3 regions of the Bacillus nitratireducens genome follow, and region 3 is predicted to be linked to each of the others. Evidence: riboswitches for the same ligand, from Rfam matches in the RefSeq annotation. Region 3 holds a riboswitch; each other region holds the start of a gene.
The links. A riboswitch is a leader RNA that binds a small molecule or an ion and turns the genes downstream of it on or off. The one in region 3 is predicted to bind lysine.
Positions count from the first base shown of each region.

Region 1: another riboswitch for lysine. It lies ahead of Q3V31_RS15750 (amino acid permease); the one in region 3 lies ahead of Q3V31_RS22715 (amino acid permease).
Region 2: another riboswitch for lysine. It lies ahead of Q3V31_RS02410 (aspartate kinase); the one in region 3 lies ahead of Q3V31_RS22715 (amino acid permease).

Region 1 covers NZ_JAUMJO010000004.1:40,000-46,112, reverse strand. Annotated here, with positions in the region: gene Q3V31_RS15760 (sulfite exporter TauE/SafE family protein) at 1-727, shown strand, start outside; gene Q3V31_RS15755 (GNAT family N-acetyltransferase) at 768-1,217, opposite strand; lysine riboswitch at 1,602-1,794, shown strand; gene Q3V31_RS15750 (amino acid permease) at 1,907-3,373, shown strand; gene Q3V31_RS15745 (iron-sulfur cluster biosynthesis family protein) at 3,493-3,798, shown strand; gene Q3V31_RS15740 (DNA alkylation repair protein) at 3,832-4,602, shown strand; gene Q3V31_RS15735 (DUF2716 domain-containing protein) at 4,666-5,157, opposite strand; gene Q3V31_RS15730 (class I SAM-dependent methyltransferase) at 5,352-6,113, shown strand, end outside.
Region 2 covers NZ_JAUMJO010000001.1:457,995-464,107, reverse strand. Annotated here, with positions in the region: gene asnA (aspartate--ammonia ligase) at 1-760, shown strand, start outside; gene Q3V31_RS02425 (helix-turn-helix transcriptional regulator) at 897-1,010, shown strand; partial or broken gene Q3V31_RS02420 (helix-turn-helix domain-containing protein) at 1,139-1,477, shown strand; gene Q3V31_RS02415 (VOC family protein) at 1,768-2,220, opposite strand; gene Q3V31_RS02410 (aspartate kinase) at 2,673-3,902, opposite strand; lysine riboswitch at 4,105-4,291, opposite strand; gene Q3V31_RS02405 (DoxX-like family protein) at 4,484-5,392, shown strand; gene Q3V31_RS02400 (DUF4166 domain-containing protein) at 5,397-6,017, shown strand; gene Q3V31_RS02395 (YndJ family protein) at 6,014-6,113, shown strand, end outside.
Region 3 covers NZ_JAUMJO010000006.1:153,639-159,751, reverse strand. Annotated here, with positions in the region: gene Q3V31_RS22715 (amino acid permease) at 1-1,241, opposite strand, end outside; lysine riboswitch at 1,388-1,569, opposite strand; gene Q3V31_RS22710 (GNAT family N-acetyltransferase) at 1,763-2,617, shown strand; gene gapN (NADP-dependent glyceraldehyde-3-phosphate dehydrogenase) at 2,645-4,084, opposite strand; gene Q3V31_RS22700 (ABC transporter ATP-binding protein) at 4,714-6,113, shown strand, end outside.

The DNA.
Region 1 (6,113 bases), on a different contig from region 3:
TGCATCTCACATCAAATTTGGAAACGTTGATAAATATACAGTTTCTAGGCTTACATTACCAGGAGCAATTGGCGCATTTATTGGGGCATGTTTTTTAAGCAATTTACCTGGTGATGTAATTAAACCGTACATTTCCATATTTTTATTTACTTTAGGGGTTTATATTTTATTACGATTCCTCATTCAAAAACAAATTGTTGCTTCAAATAAACGTATGTCTGCAAAACAACTTGTACCACTTGGCTTATTCGCTGGATTCGTCGATTCAACTGGTGGTGGTGGCTGGGGGCCGATTACGACACCTGTTCTTCTTGCAAGAGGAAATGAAGCTAGAAAAGTTATTGGATCTGTAGATACGAGTGAATTTCCTGTTTCACTCGCTGCAACGATTGGCTTTTTCATTTCACTTGGCTGGGAACAAGTAAGCTGGGTTTGGGTATTTTCTCTCATGCTCGGTGGTATCGTTGCGGCACCAATCGCTGCATGGCTAGTACGCATCGTTCCTTCTCATTTACTTGGCGTATTAGTTGGTGGCCTTATAATCTTTACAAACATTCGTACACTACTTACTACATTTAAAGTGGATCCAACTATTATTTCACTATCTTACGTTGCAGTTGGTCTTGTCGTTATTATTTCTATTTTCATTGCTGTTCGTAATCATTCCAATCGTTCTAACGAATCGACAGCTGGCTATCCGAAAGATCAAAAACAAATGCTACCATAATTAATAATAATACCGCCCGATTTACTTCGAGCGGTATCTTTTATTTATCTATTTTCCAATTGATCATCGTTTCAGTACTATTTACTCTTTTCATATGTAATTTCTCTAATACACGAATGGAGCTATAGTTATCAAGGAGTGTCTCTGCTGTAATCGTTTCCACTTCGCCTGTTTGAAAAGCCCATTTCATTAATTCACTAACTGCTTCTGTTGCATAACCTTTATTCCAATATTTCTCAATAAATCCGTAACCAATTTCTACCGTATGTTCCTCGTTTGGTTTCCCTTTAAATCCTATATCACCTAGAACTACGTCATCCTCTTCTCGAATAACATACCACGGTCCCCACGGTAATGAAGCCGCATCTCGTTTCACATTTTCTATATATCCTACCATATGCGGACCACTATTGTATCCTTGATTATCCGCAATTTGAATCCATTCTTCTGTACACGGTACTATATGTAATCTTTCCGTTTCTAATTTCATAATGATATCCCCTTTTCAATTAAACAATACCTCAATTTTATCAGAAATAAAAAGAATATTCATTCTATTTATCGGATTTATACTTATTATTTGAAACGAATTTAAGGAATAATCCCCTTCTGATAGTTATGTCGAATTATATTTTCTGAATTTTCTTTTAATTTTAAAGGGTTTTTCATTATTTTTTGCGAAACATTTGTATAACAATTTTTTCTTTGCTTATTGCTACATAATAGTAGGTTCGGGTGGAGTTATGCAAGCGTTTCCTATACAATAACCGATATTTTTTGACTTTTCCTAACAAAATTCCTTGCAATATATTCAGAAAGTCATTACAATTGCCATATATTAAATATCTTAGCAATATATAAATCCTCATCAATCCGATGAGGTAGAGGTTGCGACTTTTAAAAGTAAAATGGACGAGACACAGAGAATGTCACTGACTCCGTTTGAAAGGAAAAGTTGCCGAAGTTTATATTTCTTCTCTGGAAATATGAGCTGGGGCTGTCTCCGAAAGGAACAGAACTGTCACGTTTACAAAATTACCGTGTAAACGTGGGGTGCTATCTTAACGGAAGGGTATGATGGGGTGGTTATTTGTGAAACGTTCCGCCTAATTACTTTGGCGGTTTTTTGTATTTTTCTCCCCCGCTCCTTCCTAACCTACAAGAAAAGGAGTGTTGAACATGAATAGCGCAACAAATCAATCTACCTCTAAAACGCAAACTACACAAGGACAAGGTGAATTAAAACGCGGATTAAAATCTCGTCACCTTACGATGATTTCTCTCGGTGGTACAATCGGTACCGGATTATTTCTTGCCAGTGGTGGTGTTATCCATTCAGCTGGTCCTGGCGGTGCATTAGTCGCATATGCCGCAATTGGAATTATGGTTTATTTTTTAATGACAAGCTTAGCAGAACTCGCAGCTTACATGCCTGTTACTGGATCTTTTAGCACTTATGCAACAAAATTTGTTGATCCATCACTTGGTTTTGCACTTGGATGGAATTATTGGTATAACTGGGCGATTACGATCGCTGCTGAACTAGCGGCCGTAACATTAATTATGAAATTTTGGTTCCCAGATACCCCTTCTCTTATTTGGAGTGGACTTTGTTTAGCTATTATTTTTCTCTTAAACTATTTATCTGTTAAAGGTTTTGGTGAATCTGAATATTGGTTCGCACTTATTAAAGTCGTTACTATTATTATCTTTTTAATTGTCGGTTTTATGATGATTTTTGGAATTATGGGCGGTGAAGCTGTTGGTTTTAAAAACTTCACTGTTGCAGATGCACCATTTAATGGCGGCATCATGGCAATTATCGGTGTATTTATGGCAGCTGGTTTCTCATTCCAAGGAACTGAATTATTAGGAGTGGCTGCTGGTGAAACTGCTGATCCAGAACGCAATATACCGAAAGCAATTCGTTCTATCTTTTGGCGCATTATATTATTCTACATTTTAGCAATTCTTGTTATCGGTTTATTAATTCCTTATACGACTGATAGCCTTGCAGCAAGTGATGTTACAGTAAGTCCATTTACACTAGTATTTGAAAAAGCGGGCGTTGCCTTCGCTGCTTCTGTTATGAACGCTGTTATTTTAACTGCAGTTCTATCTGCTGGTAACTCTGGAATGTACGCATCAACTCGTATGCTTTGGGATTTAGCTCGTCAAGGAAAAGCACCAAAGTTCTTAGGCAAATTAGATAGCCGCGGTGTACCTGTTAACGCATTAATCGCAACATCAGTAGTTGGTAGCGTCGCTTTCATCGCTTCTTTATACGGTGACGGTGTTGTATACATTTGGTTATTAAATGCTTCTGGAATGTCAGGGTTTATTGCTTGGGTAGGAATTGCTATTAGTCATTACCGTTTCCGAAAAGCTTATGTTGCACAAGGAAAAGATTTAAAAGATTTACCGTATAGAGCAAAATGGTTCCCGTTCGGTCCAATCTTTGCATTTACACTTTGTGTTATCGTTATTTTAGGACAAAACTACGGCGCATTTATGGGAGCATCTATCGATTGGAACGGTGTACTCGTTTCTTATATCGGTTTACCACTCTTCTTAGTACTATGGTTAGGATATAAATTTACTAAGAAAACGAAAGTAATTCCACTTGATAAATGTGAACTAAAATAGAGTATAGCAAAACGAGCAAACAAATTTGTTTGCTCGTTTTTTTATTACAATCCCATTTACTTCCCTATTTCTTATCTTTTTGCAATAATAAAGTAAATACACTTAAAGGTTGGGATCACATGAACATTCGTATTACTGATGAAGCAAAAGTTGCTATACATAGATTAGAACGTGAAGACAAAAAGATTATTCGCATTAGAGGGACAATGACAAACTCTTGTAGCATTTTCGTTGATGTCGATTTAATTTGGGATACATATCATGCAGATGATGTTGTATATGAAGATGCGGAGCTTATCGTACAAATGGATTCATTTACGAAAGACTACACTGGTGATACCGTGAAACTTGATTATAAAACGACAGGTTTTAGTATTACGACTCCCAGTGAGACTTTGGTGTATGGATTGTCGATTAAAAAATAAACATTGTTTTTATCCGACCAATGGGGTGAAAAAATGGGCAAATATGTTCCACTAAAATTTTTATTCAACGAAGAATTAGCAGAAAAAATGGCTGATTCTATTTGTAAACACGATCCTAATTTCTCTAAAATAAACTTTGTATCTTCCGTAACATATAAAGTTGAAAATTTAGAGTTAAAGCAACGTATAGAAGCCATAGCAGATGAATTACACAATGCATTACAAAAAGATTTTAATGAAGCAATACATATATTACTGAAAACATTGGGACCAGAAAATACAACAGAAGTAGGCACATTTACAAACGGATATATGTACATGCCTATCGCAAAATACGTTGAAAAATATGGGCTTAACGATTTTGAATCCTCTTTCAACGCAATGTATGAAATAACAAAAAGGAATACTGCTGAATATGCCATTCGGCCTTTTCTTGAAAAATATCATGAAGACACACTAGACATATTACAACAGTGGATTCATGACGAAAACAGCCACATTAGGAGATTAGTTTCAGAAGGTACTAGACCTAGACTTCCTTGGGCTAAAAAAATTGGAGCTCTGAAAGGTGACTTTAGAAATAATTTAAAGCTACTTGAGCTATTAATGAATGACCCTTCTAAATATGTCCAAAAATCAGTAGCCAATCATATTAACGATATTACAAAAGAAGATAAAGAACTCGTTTTTCAATGGTTACAACAATTACGTGATAAACAGCTTCCTGTTAACCCTTGGATTATAAAACATGGGTTAAGAACGGTGATAAAAAATGGTACTTTACCAAAAGATTTTTCTTTTTAAGTATTTTAAACAAAACGCTTATGCTTCAAAAATGAAGTATAAGCGTTTTTTCTCTTTAAAACATTAGCCCTGCCTTAAAATATTTTGAAACATTTCTGGCTTACTTTGTTCAAAGCTCTCTATTAATTCTTTTCCAAATATCGTTATACTCTTCTCCCAAGGATGGCCTAAATACCCCCACTTATAGTCCTTTTGAATAAAGAAATTGTAATCTCCATTTGGAAAAATCGGGATTGTCCACTCATCAAATTCATTTCTTTCAAACTCTATGTGTGGATTCACCCAGTAACACTCATGTTGCCAATCAAGTACCATAATATATTCATTCGCTGCTGTATTTTCTTTAAAAACTAGTAATGCTTTTTCTTCCAAATCATCATATACATTTAAATCTATCGATTCTCCAAAGTAATGAGAAATATCATATGTAACAAAAGGACTTGGCACTTTAAATGATGGGAATATAGAAATACTTGGTGAAAACTCAAAATCACTATATACCCTATCCCATATTTGATCGCTCTCTTTGTCTGTAAACTTCATCCAATTTTTCATTAAACAACTGCCTTCCCTTATAATTTCAAAGGATTTTCACTTAATTATCCCGAATATACAAATAACCATTCTCACAAGGAGCGAATTTCTATGAATCTATTCGAACACGAAACGTAAAACCGCTTCACCTTAATAAGAGGTCCTCCCTTTTTTCTCATCATATCACTCACTTTAAAAAATAGGAGGACATAATTATGAAACGTGATCCATTATTTTTAACTTTTTTAGAAAGTGCTAATACAAATTTTAGTGGCTGGGATTTTTCTTTCATTTCAGAAACTGGCCGTATGAATAGCGAGCCTTTATCATGGTCGTACGGTAGCACAGCCTTCCAGCTTATGCAGCATGCAGAATCAATGCTAGATATGGGAACTGGCGGCGGAGAGTTTTTATCTATGTTACAACCGTTGCCGTCAACTATTTATGCGACTGAAGGCTACGCTCCGAATGTACCAATTGCACGAAAGAAATTAGAACCTTTAGGAGTTACAATCGTAGAAGTTACGGATGATACTGCTTTACCATTTCAAGATAGTCAGTTTGATTTAATTGTCAATCAACATGAATCCTTTTCTGCTTCTGAGGTGAAAAGAATTCTTTCCACCAATGGAACATTTCTTACTCAACAAGTTGGCGGTCTTGATTGTGCGGAGCTTAATGAGCAGTTTGGCACACCGCTAAATAGCGAATTTTCAAGTTGGTCACTCAAAATGGCATGTAATGAACTAAAGGAGAATGGATTTACTATTTTAGAAGCGAAGGAAGAATTCCCCCTTCAGCGTTTTTATGATGTCGGTGCTGTTGTCTATTACTTAAAAGCAATTCCGTGGCAAATTCCTGATTTTATAGTAGATTGCTATACCGAGGAATTGTATCGTATACATGAAATTATCTTACAAAAAGGATATTTCGATGTGAAGCAACACCGCTTTATTATTAAAGCAAATTATGTGGAG
Region 2 (6,113 bases), on a different contig from region 3:
AGCGAAGTGGAAAAGATTCGCATTACATGAATACGGATATGAAGCTGGTGAAGGTTTATATACTAACATGAACGCGATTCGTCGTGATGAAGAACTTGATGCAACGCATTCCATTTATGTTGACCAATGGGATTGGGAAAAAATTGTTCAAAAAGAATGGCGTACTTTCGATTACTTACAAAAAACAGTACAAACAATTTATGGAATATTCAAAGAATTGGAAGATCACTTATTTGAAAAGTATCCGTTCCTTGGAAAGTATTTACCAGAAGAAATTGTTTTCGTTACTTCTCAAGAACTAGAAGATAAATATCCAGAATTAACACCGAAAGATCGCGAACATGCAATTGCGAAAGAACATGGTGCAGTCTTTATTATTGGAATTGGAGATGCACTCCGTTCAGGTGAAAAGCACGATGGACGCGCATCCGATTATGATGATTGGAAATTAAACGGTGACATTTTATTCTGGCACCCAGTACTACAAGCTTCATTCGAATTATCATCAATGGGAATTCGTGTTGATAGTAAATCACTTGATGAGCAGTTAACGAAAACGGGAGAAGACTTCAAACGAGAGTATGATTTCCATAAAGGTATTTTAGAAGATGTACTACCATTAACAATTGGTGGTGGTATCGGCCAATCAAGAATGTGTATGTACTTCTTACGTAAAGCACATATCGGTGAAGTTCAATCTTCTGTATGGCCTGACGATTTACGTGAAGCTTGCAAGAAAGAAAACATTCATCTGTTTTAATAGAAGAGAGAGGATAACTCAAAGAGTTATTCTCTCTTTTTCATTGTGTAAACGAATGGTTTACATTGAATTTTACCAATAGTTTCTTTCTTTTTTATCTCCTATTATGTAATAATTTGTTAAAGGAGGGGACGTTATGAGTTTAGGACAACAACTTAAAAAATTAAGAGAATCAAAAGGGTATTCACAAGAAGATGTTGCTAAAAAGATTGGTATAACGAGGCAAGCAGTGTATAAAGTGAAACTTTAATCAGTGGGCGATTTATCCTACTGATTATTAGTTGAACCAATCGGACTTTTATAGGCAGTTAATCGAATCTGGCTGCCTTGATTGTGCTTAAAAGCTTTGATGAGATTTACTGCCTGTTAAAGCGGGGTAAGTGGGAAAATGATAAAAGTTGCCCTGATATTGAAAATTTAATTTTATTGAGCGAAATGTATAATGTTACGCTCGATGAGTTAATAAAAGGGAACCGAAATTTAAAAGAGAAAATACATATTGATGAAGATGAGGATTTTGAGAAAGAGAATGAGTTTGGTTTTTATATTGGGTTTGGTTTGCTAATTATGAGTGCTTTCATTGATTATGAAGGAATTCAAGAGATTTTATTAGGAATTGCACTTTTCATGATGGTCTTTTATTCTGACGTGAAGAAAGTTATTTTGAATGAATTTCGCTCGTTATTTAAAGGGAAAAATATATATGATAAGAAGTGAGAAGAGGCCGTTATATTTCCTGGGAAAGGGTATTGTAAATAACTCGATTGTTTTATAATGATTTTTAGATGTAAAGAATATGTTAAAAAGCTGTTTGTATAGAGTCTTGAAATCTATGTGTAAAATGATAATAAAGTTATTTAATTTTAAAAGCCCAAACAAGCATAACCCCCGTTCTAAAGTTAGGACGGGGTTGAAAATCTAAGTTTTATTGAATAAGAATTTTCTTCAAATATTTTTACTTCAGTACTGTATATTTCAGTAAAGACTTTTGATAAAACATTACTTACTTATTTGTTACCGAGTTCTTCCGCTAAACCGATTAAAATTCCTTCGGTTCCACGAATGTAGCAGAGTCGATACGAGTCCTCGTACTGAACTACTTCGCCAACGAGCTGAGCACCATGCTTAGTAAGTCTGGATACCATTTCGTCAATGTCTTCAACGGTGAACATGACGCGCAGATAACCGAGGGCGTTTACAGGAGCTGTCCGATGATCTGCTATAGTAGGTGGGGTGAGGAATCGCGAAAGTTCAATTCGACTGTGGCCATCTGGTGTAACCATCATAGCAATCTCTACGCACTGAGAACCGAGTCCTGTTACGCGACCAGCCCATTCACCTTCGACAGTGGCTCGCCCTTCGAGGTTCAAGCCAATCTCCTCGAAGAAAGATATTGCGTCATCAAGGGATTCTACAACGATGCTGACATTGTCCATTCTTAGTAATTTGTTTTTTGTCATTGTCTTTATCTCCTTATGTGTAAAAATATATTAATTGATCATCCTCATAATTATACTATTAAAAAGTTACAAATTCCTTCTAAGCAAAAATACCTTGTCACAGTGTAGGAAAAAGTGACAAGGTGTTTTCGGGTATAGTATATACCATCTTGTTAACGAACAACACTTCGTAAAACATCTACTATTGAAATGTGCGCGAACTTTATTTCGTGAATGCTATCATGTTCAAGTGGTTTCAAGAACTTGATACTGTAGTTGCTATTCGATAAAATAACTTCGACTTCCCCACAAAATATTCCTATCCTGTACGCCATTAAATGGCCCGATTGTTGTAAACGACTTTATTTTAACGTAAATAACTTTCTTGTCACTCTATACAATGCAAACAGCTTTCTATTTATATAGGTAGGAAATAGATTCATATAATTTATTGTAAGTTTTACCGGTGGAAATTAGCTCATTTGCACTAAAGGCTCAATTTTCGCCATAAATGATTGATGTAGTGCTTCAACACCATCTACTAAGTGAATACGGTCAATTACAACTGATACTTTAATTTCCGATGTACTTACCATTTTAATATGAATACCGCCTTCTTTTAAAGTAGTAAACATATTCGCAGCGACACCTGGGTTAGATACCATACCTGATCCTACAATTGATACTTTTGCTAAATGGTTTTCATATTCTACAGATTCATAGTGAAGTGCTTCTTGATTTTGTTCCAATACTTCTAATGTTTCTCTTAAATCATTAGAATGGATTGAGAAAGAGAGGTGAACAGTTCCTTCATTTGTAATACTTTGAATAATAATATCTACATTAATATGTGCCGCTGCTAATGTAGAGAAAACTGTTGAAAGTGCACCTTGTTCTAATCCTTTAATTGTGACGCGTGTAATATTATCCTCAAATGCAATACCTTTAACGATTGATTGTTGTTCCATGTTACATTCTCCCCTTACAATTGTTCCGTTTTCTTGTTCCATACTTGATCGTACTTCTAAAACTACATTATGATTTTTAGCAAATTCAACAGCGCGTGGGTGTAACACGCCAGCACCGAGATTGGCAAGCTCTAACATTTCGTCATAAGAAATTTCATCTAATTTATAAGCATCTTGTACAACGCGTGGATCAGTCGTATATACGCCGGTTACATCCGTATAAATATCACATTTTTTTGCTTTTAATGCCGCTGCTAATGCAACAGCAGTCGTATCAGAACCACCGCGTCCAAGCGTTGTAATTTCATGCTTTTCACTAACTCCTTGGAAGCCAGCTACAATAACAATCGTACCTTCAGTAAGATAAGACTGAATTCGATCTGTATGAATGTCAGTAATCCGTGCACTACTATGTACAGATTCTGTCGTAATACCAGCTTGCCACCCTGTTAATGAAATTGCGTTATAACCTTTTGTTTGTAGTGCCATTGTTAATAATGAAATGGTTACTTGTTCTCCTGTAGATAGGAGCATATCCATTTCACGTTTACTTGGATTTTCAGTAATAGCGTTAGCAAGTGCGACAAGTTCATCTGTACTTTTTCCCATTGCTGAAACGACAGAGACAATGCTATGTCCTCGTTCATATTCTTCAATAATTAAATTTGCTACATGTTGAATGCGTTCGACGCTTCCAACAGAAGTACCGCCAAACTTTTGTACAATCGTTTCCATTACGAATTCCTTCTTTCGTCCATTTTTAAGAATAGGTTAGGACATATACAAATCCCAATATTCCTGTAGTTACCAGAGAGAAAAACAAAAAACACCATCTCAAATAAGTGAGGATGGTGCTGTTACAGGAAAAGGGAAACAGAAAACGGAGCTAATAAAAAAACCGCCAAAAAAGGAATATCATAAAAAATGATATCTCTTTTTTGTAGATAGCTCTTCACACGTACATGTCTGTACATATGACAGTTCTGTTTCTATTCGAAAACAGCCCCAATCGATAAATGCAGAGAAATTTATCAATTTCGGCAACACTTCCTTTCTTCTAAATTCATAGACATCTCTGTGTCTCCTTTAGAATACTTATAAGCGTTGCAACCTCTATCTCACGTTTTAGGCGAGAGTGTTTGATTTATGAAGTTGTTGGTAACATTTGTTTTATAATAATTTAAATTTTTCAGGGAATCAAGTGTTTTATATATTTTTTAAAAATTCCATCTTTTTTGGGGGGTAGTTTGTGAAAAGTGTAGCAAAATAAATTCATAGCATGTACATTAAATTTATAGTGCATAGGAGGTGGAAGAATGAAGGGGAAAAAGCCTATTTATGTTTCAGCAGAAATGAACACAACAATGGAAAAATTATGGGGATATACACAGGAACCAGATATACACACAGAATGGGATGCTCGCTTTACTGAAATTTCGTATTTAGAGAAAAAAGAAGGAGAACCGCAGAAGTTTTTATATAAAACTAAAATTGGATTTGGACTTGAAATAGCTGGTGAAGGGGAATCGATAGGAGAAATAAGAAAAGAAACGGGTGAACGGATTTCTTCTTTAAAATTTTGGACAGATAATAAATTATCACTTATTCAAATGGGGCGTGGTTATTGGAAGTATACACCGCGTAAAGAACATATTTATTTTGAGACGCAATATGATTATGATACAAGGTTTGGTCGTATAGGAAATATGATAGATCCATATGTTTTTCGACCCTTATTAGGTTGGGCGACAGCATGGAGTTTTGATGCTTTAAAATTATGGTTAGAAAAGGGACTTCATCCTAAGTTGCTAATTAGAAGAACAATGACGTATTGGCTCGTTTGCTTTCTATTTGCCTTCGTATGGTTATATCAAGGGATTGTACCAAAATTGATGTTTACTCATTCAGAAGAAGTAAAGATGCTTTCTGCACTAATCGGATCGAATGAAAGTAGTATTTTTATACTTAAAATAGTTGGATTTTTAGAAATAATATGGGGTGTTATGTGGCTATTGCCACTTCAAAAGCGAAAACTATTTATATTGCATATTATATTGTTGATAGTTTTAACATTAGCGGCAGGATCGACGAATATCGCTAGTTTTACGCAACCATTTAATCCAATTACATTAAACCTTCTTTTAATAGGGTTATCGATTGTCGGTTATATGAATTGCACTAATTTGCCAAGCGCAAAAAATTGCAAGAGGAAGAGAAAGGGATAAATGTATGGTTAATATTTATGAGAGATTATTAGGAGATACCTATAAAAATCTTCATCCAAAATTACAGAAGCGATATGCGATTACAGAAGAGAATAGTTTTACAGGAGAAGGGGAAATGGATGAAATTTACGGTGGCTCTTTTTTCGTTAAATTAATTTTGAAAATTGCATCGAAGTTTCGAATGTTTTTCTCTGAGCGAGGAAAGAAGGTGCCATTTACGATACATAATACCGCTGAGCGAGATGAACAGGGGAAAGAATTTGTACGGTGGAATCGTACTTTTTATTTTCATAATAAGAAAAGATATTTTAACGCTGTTATGCAGCTGGATGAAGAGAATAATGAAATTGTAGATTATTTTGGTGAGCCACATTTACTCGTTTCTACATTGAATTTTTATATTGATGAAAAGGGCGGGATGCATATTTCTTCAAAGAAACAATGGTTTTTTATGTTTGGAAGAAAAATACCGTTACCTAGATTTTTATACGGAGAGGCGAAAATTGTAGAAAGTTATGATGAAACACTACAATGCTTTCGAATTCATGTACAAGTACGAAATCCGTTAATTGGCTCACTATTTTCCTATAAGGGGACATTTGTGGAAAGGAAATATACGAGATGAAAAATATACTATTTGGGCTTGCTTGTTATATTATATTTCTAATATACGAGTGGTCGAATGTAAATCCTGTTGAAGCAATTATATTGTTATCTATTT
Region 3 (6,113 bases):
ATTCTTGCCCGCATTTCATTTTTATATGTTTCACCAGTTGCGACTAGTTTTAACTGGAAGATTGGTGAAACGAGATATGGAATGAGGTAGGCCAGTGTTGATACGGTAATAACGAATGTATAAGCTTCCGCAATTGTTCCTGATAATGTTGAGAATAAGAACACTTGCGACATAATGTTTGTTAATCGTAGTGAATGAATTGGACTACCTTTTTTATTTGTTTTTGCGAAGAAGGAAGGGAAGAAACCTTCTTTTGCTGCTTGATAAGGTACTTCTGAGCTTAATAAAATCCAACCTAATATTGAACCGAATAGGGAAGTAAGAGCAAGTAATGCCATAAGTTTCCCGCCCCCGTGACCCATTGCAGCGTTTAATGCATCTGCTAATGGACGTTCAGAAGCTTGTAATTTATCAACGTGAAGTACACCCATTGTTAAAATTGTAATTCCTAAATAAATTGCAACTGTTATTAATAAACCAGCAACAGTCGCGCGTTTTACCGTTTTGGGAGAAGTAGCTCGGTTTGATAAAAGAACCGCTGATTCAATCCCAATAAATGCCCAAAGCGTTGTAAGGGCCGCTAAATTTACTTGTGAAAGGAGACCGTGTGATACGCCTTCTTTATCGATCATCGGTGTGTACCATTGTCCAAACTTTGAAGCTTCGAACGCAAATAACGTAACGACAATGAATAGAAGGAATCCAGTTACTTTCGTTGTTGTTGCTAAGAAGTTTAGTTTCCCAGCTCCGCTTACACCGTTTGTTAATATTAAATGAGTTCCCCAAAGTAAGACGGAACAAATAGTAAATGTAATGAGCTTTCCAACTTCTATATCGAACGAGCCGATTGAAAATAATAGTCGCGTATCTTTCATAATCGGGAAGAAGAGTGATAAATATCCCGCGAAAGATGTAATGATGGCAACGTTACTTGCCCAGTTTGCAACCCAATATCCCCATACCATACTGAAACCAGCCATTTTCTTTCTTTTTGGTGTTGAGAATAAAGCATATGCATGACTTTGTGGTCCCGTTGTTAAATCAGGACGACGAATTGCTAAATTACCGAAAACAAGAGCTAGCATTAAAACACCAAACCCTGTTGTTAACCAAGCTAAAGTGACACCGAGTGGGCTTGCTGTTTGTGCTAACGTACTTGGCACCATGAAAATACCAGCGCCAACCATGTTACCGACAACGAAAGCTGTTAGTACCCAAAAGCCCCATTTTTTTTGTTGCATAGAAAATACCTCCAAAGTTAGTATAACCAAGTCAAGCGAGGAGATATGTATGTCTTCCAGATAAGGAAGAGAAGGTCCAAACAAAACAAAAAAAGCACGTAATCTGCCGCTACATGCTTTCTATCTTATAAGAAACCCACGACATACCTCTCGATAGCTCTCCACAAACGAAACGTTTGTGACAGTTCTGCACTTATTAAATGCAGACCCAGCAAGCGTGCATGGTGGACACGACTTACTTCGGCAATCATTCCTTTCTCATTTCTTCATCAATGCCACTACATCTCCTGAAATGATACTCTTAATGACTGCAACCTCTACCTCACCGAGATACGAATGAGGATTTAAATATTAAATTAACGTATTTAAGAGTAACAAATGTATTTTTATACGTCAATGGATATAGTAATAATCAGATTATAGAGAAGAGTTCGTTATTGAGAGGTTGGAGGGTTTGAGATGGATTCATTGAATAAATTCCAATAAGGAATTTACTTTTAATGGGAATGGGGATTGTTTAAATGATACGTGCTTATAGTGAAAAAGAAGATCGGATCGGGACATTGAATTTAATAAAAAGTATGGGGACAGAAGAAGAGATAGGTTCTTTAGATGATATTGTATCGAACTCCACGCATTTTCTTTTATATAACCAAAATGGGATTGAAGGATTCGCGTATTCATCCTTTTATACAAATAGTAATGGAGAGTCTATTGGTCAAATAAGTGTGTATGTGGAACCTGGTTCTCGCTTGAAAGGTATTGGTTCTGGATTATACAAGGCAATAGAAGATTTAATTTCTAAAATAAAACCGGATTTTGTGTGCACTTATATGAGAATAGAATCAGAAAATTGTATTGGTTTTGCTAAGAAAATGGGATTTGAAAGATGGTGGGGATCGCTTGAATTGATATATAAGGGAGGGAGTTTTCCTAAAACCGATCTCAAGTTTATTAAGTATGAAGATATATTTTTTAACCAGTTTGTAACAATGGTACAGGAATGTTATTACGAATTGCATGAAAGGAATGATATGAAGCCGTATCTTGCCTCGGAAGATAGTATAAAGAAATACAAATTGAACAATGAAAGTAATGTGTATGTAGCTTTAGAAAATGAGCAGCTAGTTGCATCAGTTACAGTAGGGGAAGGGACAATAGAGAATTTAATAGTTGCACAAAGTCATCAAGGAAATGGATATGGGCGTAAAGCTTTACAATTTGGTATGAACAAGTTGTTAGAAGGCGGGTATGAAGATATTAGACTCTGTTATATAGAAGGAAATGAAAGTGCTGAGAGGTTATACAAATCTGTAGGGTTTAAGCCGTTTCATAATACGCAGGTGTATCGGAAATTTAAAAAGCAGCTGATCTAAATACTAGATCAGCTGCTACATATAAGATTAAACTAAGTTTAATACAGTTACTTTTTCACGTGTCATAGACTCAAGGCTCTTGCGAATACCTTGTGCGCCCATACCTGAACCTTTTACACCGATGAATGGGAAGTGGTCAGGGCCGCGCTCTGTGCGTCCGTTAATTTGAACAGAACCAGTTTCGATTTTGTTAGCAATTGCAAATGCTTTGTTAATGTCTTTTGTGAAGACACTTGCTTGCAGACCGAACTCTGATTTGTTAGCAATTTCAATCGCTTGTTCGTCAGAAGAAACACGGATGATTGGAAGGATTGGGCCAAATGGCTCTTCCCAAGCAACTTTCATTTCTTCTGTTACGTGGTCGATTAATGTTGGGTAAATTAAGTTGCGCTCACGTTTGTTACCGATAACGATTGTTGCACCTTTTTCAACAGCGTCGTCAACTAAGCCTTGAACGAAGTCAGCAGATTTATCGTCGATTAATGGAACGATTGTGCTGTCTTGTTCTGGAGATCCAACTGATAGTTCAGCTACTTGCGCTTTTAGTAAGCTAACAAGCTCGTCTGCTACGTTTTCGTGTACAAGTACACGTTTAATAGCTGTACAACGTTGACCAGAGTAAGAGAATGCACCGCTTACGATGTGGTTTGCAGCATCTTGTAAGTCAGCATCTTCACGAACGATACCAGGGTCTTTACCACCAAGTTCTAATACAAGTGGAATCATTGCAGCTTTTTTCGCTAAATGTTTACCTGTGTTTGTACCACCTGTGAACGATACCATATTGATGCCTTCGTGTTCTACTAAGTAGTCACCAATTACAGAACCGCGTCCTGTCGCTACGTTTACAAGACCTTTTGGAAGGCCAGCTTTATGAAGTGCTTCCACCATTTTAATACCGCTAATTGCACCTTGAGTTGCTGGTTTGAAAATAACAGCGTTACCCATAATTAATGCTGGTGCAAGTTTTGCAGCAGATAAGTTTACTGGATAGTTAAATGGTGCGATTGCTAATACAACACCAAGTGGTGCGCGTTGGATGATCGCAAGTTTAGACTTCGTTCCGCCAGGGAAGCTATCGCCCATCATGCTTTCTCCGTGCATATGTAAAGCTTCTTCAATTGTGTAACGAATGAAATCAGCTGTACGAACAACTTCTTTCTTCGCATCTTTATAACCTTTACCGACTTCTTTCATAATGATATCGGCAATTTCATCTTGCATATTTACGAGCTCATCAGCCCATTTATATAAATATTTTGCGCGATCTTGTAGAGAAGCTTCAGCCCATGATTTTTGAGCTTCTTTTGCAGATGCAATTGCTTCATCTACTTCTCCGCGAGTAATTGCTTGTACTTGACCAATTACTTCGTGTAAGTATGGAGATGGAATTTCGATTGTTTGACCTGAAGAGCTTTCTCTCCATTCTCCGTTTAAATAAAATTTGTACGTATTGCTAGTTGTCATGATTAGTCCTCCTAAAATAGCAACTTGTAAGAGTGAGTATAAGGTGATTGTAGGTGGTTTGATAATATTTTTCAAATGAAATGTTTGTGAAAACGATTTCTTATTATTTTTTTATTTTGTATGCCCTTTCTTACAGAAGATTCTCTTATTTCAAACGGATGTATCGTATTATGAATCCCCTTCATTTTCTTGTGATAAAAGATTATTTTATTCTATAGTTAAAAAAACAATTGACAGAATACTCAATAAAGTTGTAAGATTATAAATGGAAAATAAATGAAGGGGGTGTGCGTAATGATTGTAATCGTAAATGGAATGGGCTTAGCTCTGTTAAATGGCAGAAAACATTCATATCATTACGCAACCCGTACGGATATATAGGGCATCTTTGTCTTATAAAAAGCGTACGTTGCGTATATCGTAACGTACGCTTTTTATGCATTTCTGTGCATATCGTCAAGCGGCGGTATGCTTTTTTTTGTTTATTTTCCTTGTTACTATAAAAAATCAGAATGTGGAAGGTGGAAAAATGTGATGAAATTGTATGGCTTACGAAATGTAAATGTGATGGGTTTGGATAGCGGATAAAGAAATGTGAATTAAACGAGAACGAGAAAGGAGAGGTTATATTGTTTTCAGTATTACTAAAGTTAAGCTGGTTTTTTAGGGAGCATTGGAAAAGGTATAGTATCGCAATTGGGGTACTTTTAATTGTAAACGTGATAGAGGTAATTCCTCCGAAAGTATTAGGTATTACAATTGATAACATTAAAACAGGAGCCTTAACGAACGAGGCGATTATGCAATATATTTTTATTTTACTTGGGGTAACGATTGGTGGGTATGTGCTTACTTTCATTTGGCAGCACCAACTATTTGGCGGTGCGTTCGTACTTGAGAAAACGATGCGTTCAAAATTTATGGGGCATTTACTCAAGATGACACCGACGTTTTATCAAAAAAATCGTACTGGCGATTTAATGGCGAGAGCGACGAATGATTTAAAAGCAATCTCCATGACAGCTGGTTTTGGTATATTAACGCTCGTTGATTCTAGTCTATATATGCTTACAATCGTTTGTATGATGGGCTTTTCAATTAGTTGGCAGTTAACATTTGCTGCGCTTATACCGCTTCCGATTATGGCGTTTGCAATGAATAGGTACGGAAAGAAATTGCATGAACGATTTACAGTCGCGCAAGATGCGTTCGGGGATATGAACGATAAAGTACTTGAATCAATTGCCGGTGTACGCGTTATTCGTGCGTATGTACAGGAGGATGCTGATCAAGAAAGGTTTCATCATTTAGGAGATGACGTGTACGAGAAAAATATGAGAGTAGCAAGAATCGATGCATTATTCCAGCCGACTGTGAAAATGCTTGTCGGTCTTAGTTATTTAATTGGTTTAGTGTACGGTGCATATCTCGTATTCCAATCAAAAGTGACACTTGGGGAGCTCGTTTCTTTTAACGTCTATTTAGGAATGATGATTTGGCCGATGTTTGCAATTGGTGAATTGATTAATGTTATGCAAAGAGGAAATGCGTCGCTCGACCGTGTAAATGAAACGTTAGCTTATGAACCGGATGTAAAGAATCCGAAAAATCCAAAGGTTGTACAAGAGCCAGATTACATTCAATTTGATAACGTTACTTTTTCATATCCTTCATCAAATGAAACGAATTTGAAAAATGTTTCGTTCTCTTTAAAACAAGGAGAGACACTTGGAGTTGTTGGGAAAACAGGGAGCGGGAAAACGACGCTCGTACGTCAGTTTCTTCGTCAATATCCACTTGGAGAAGGGGATATTGCAGTTTCTGATGTAAAGCTAGATAAAATTCCGAATGATAACGTACTTGGCTGGATTGGGTATGTACCGCAGGAACACATTTTATTTTCAAAAACAGCGAAGGAAAATATTTTATTCGGAAACAGAGAAGCGACTAAAGAAGAACTTGAAAAAGCGATTGAAATAGCTGCGTTTAAAAAGGATTTAGAGTTTTTACCGGAAGGTTTAGAAACGCT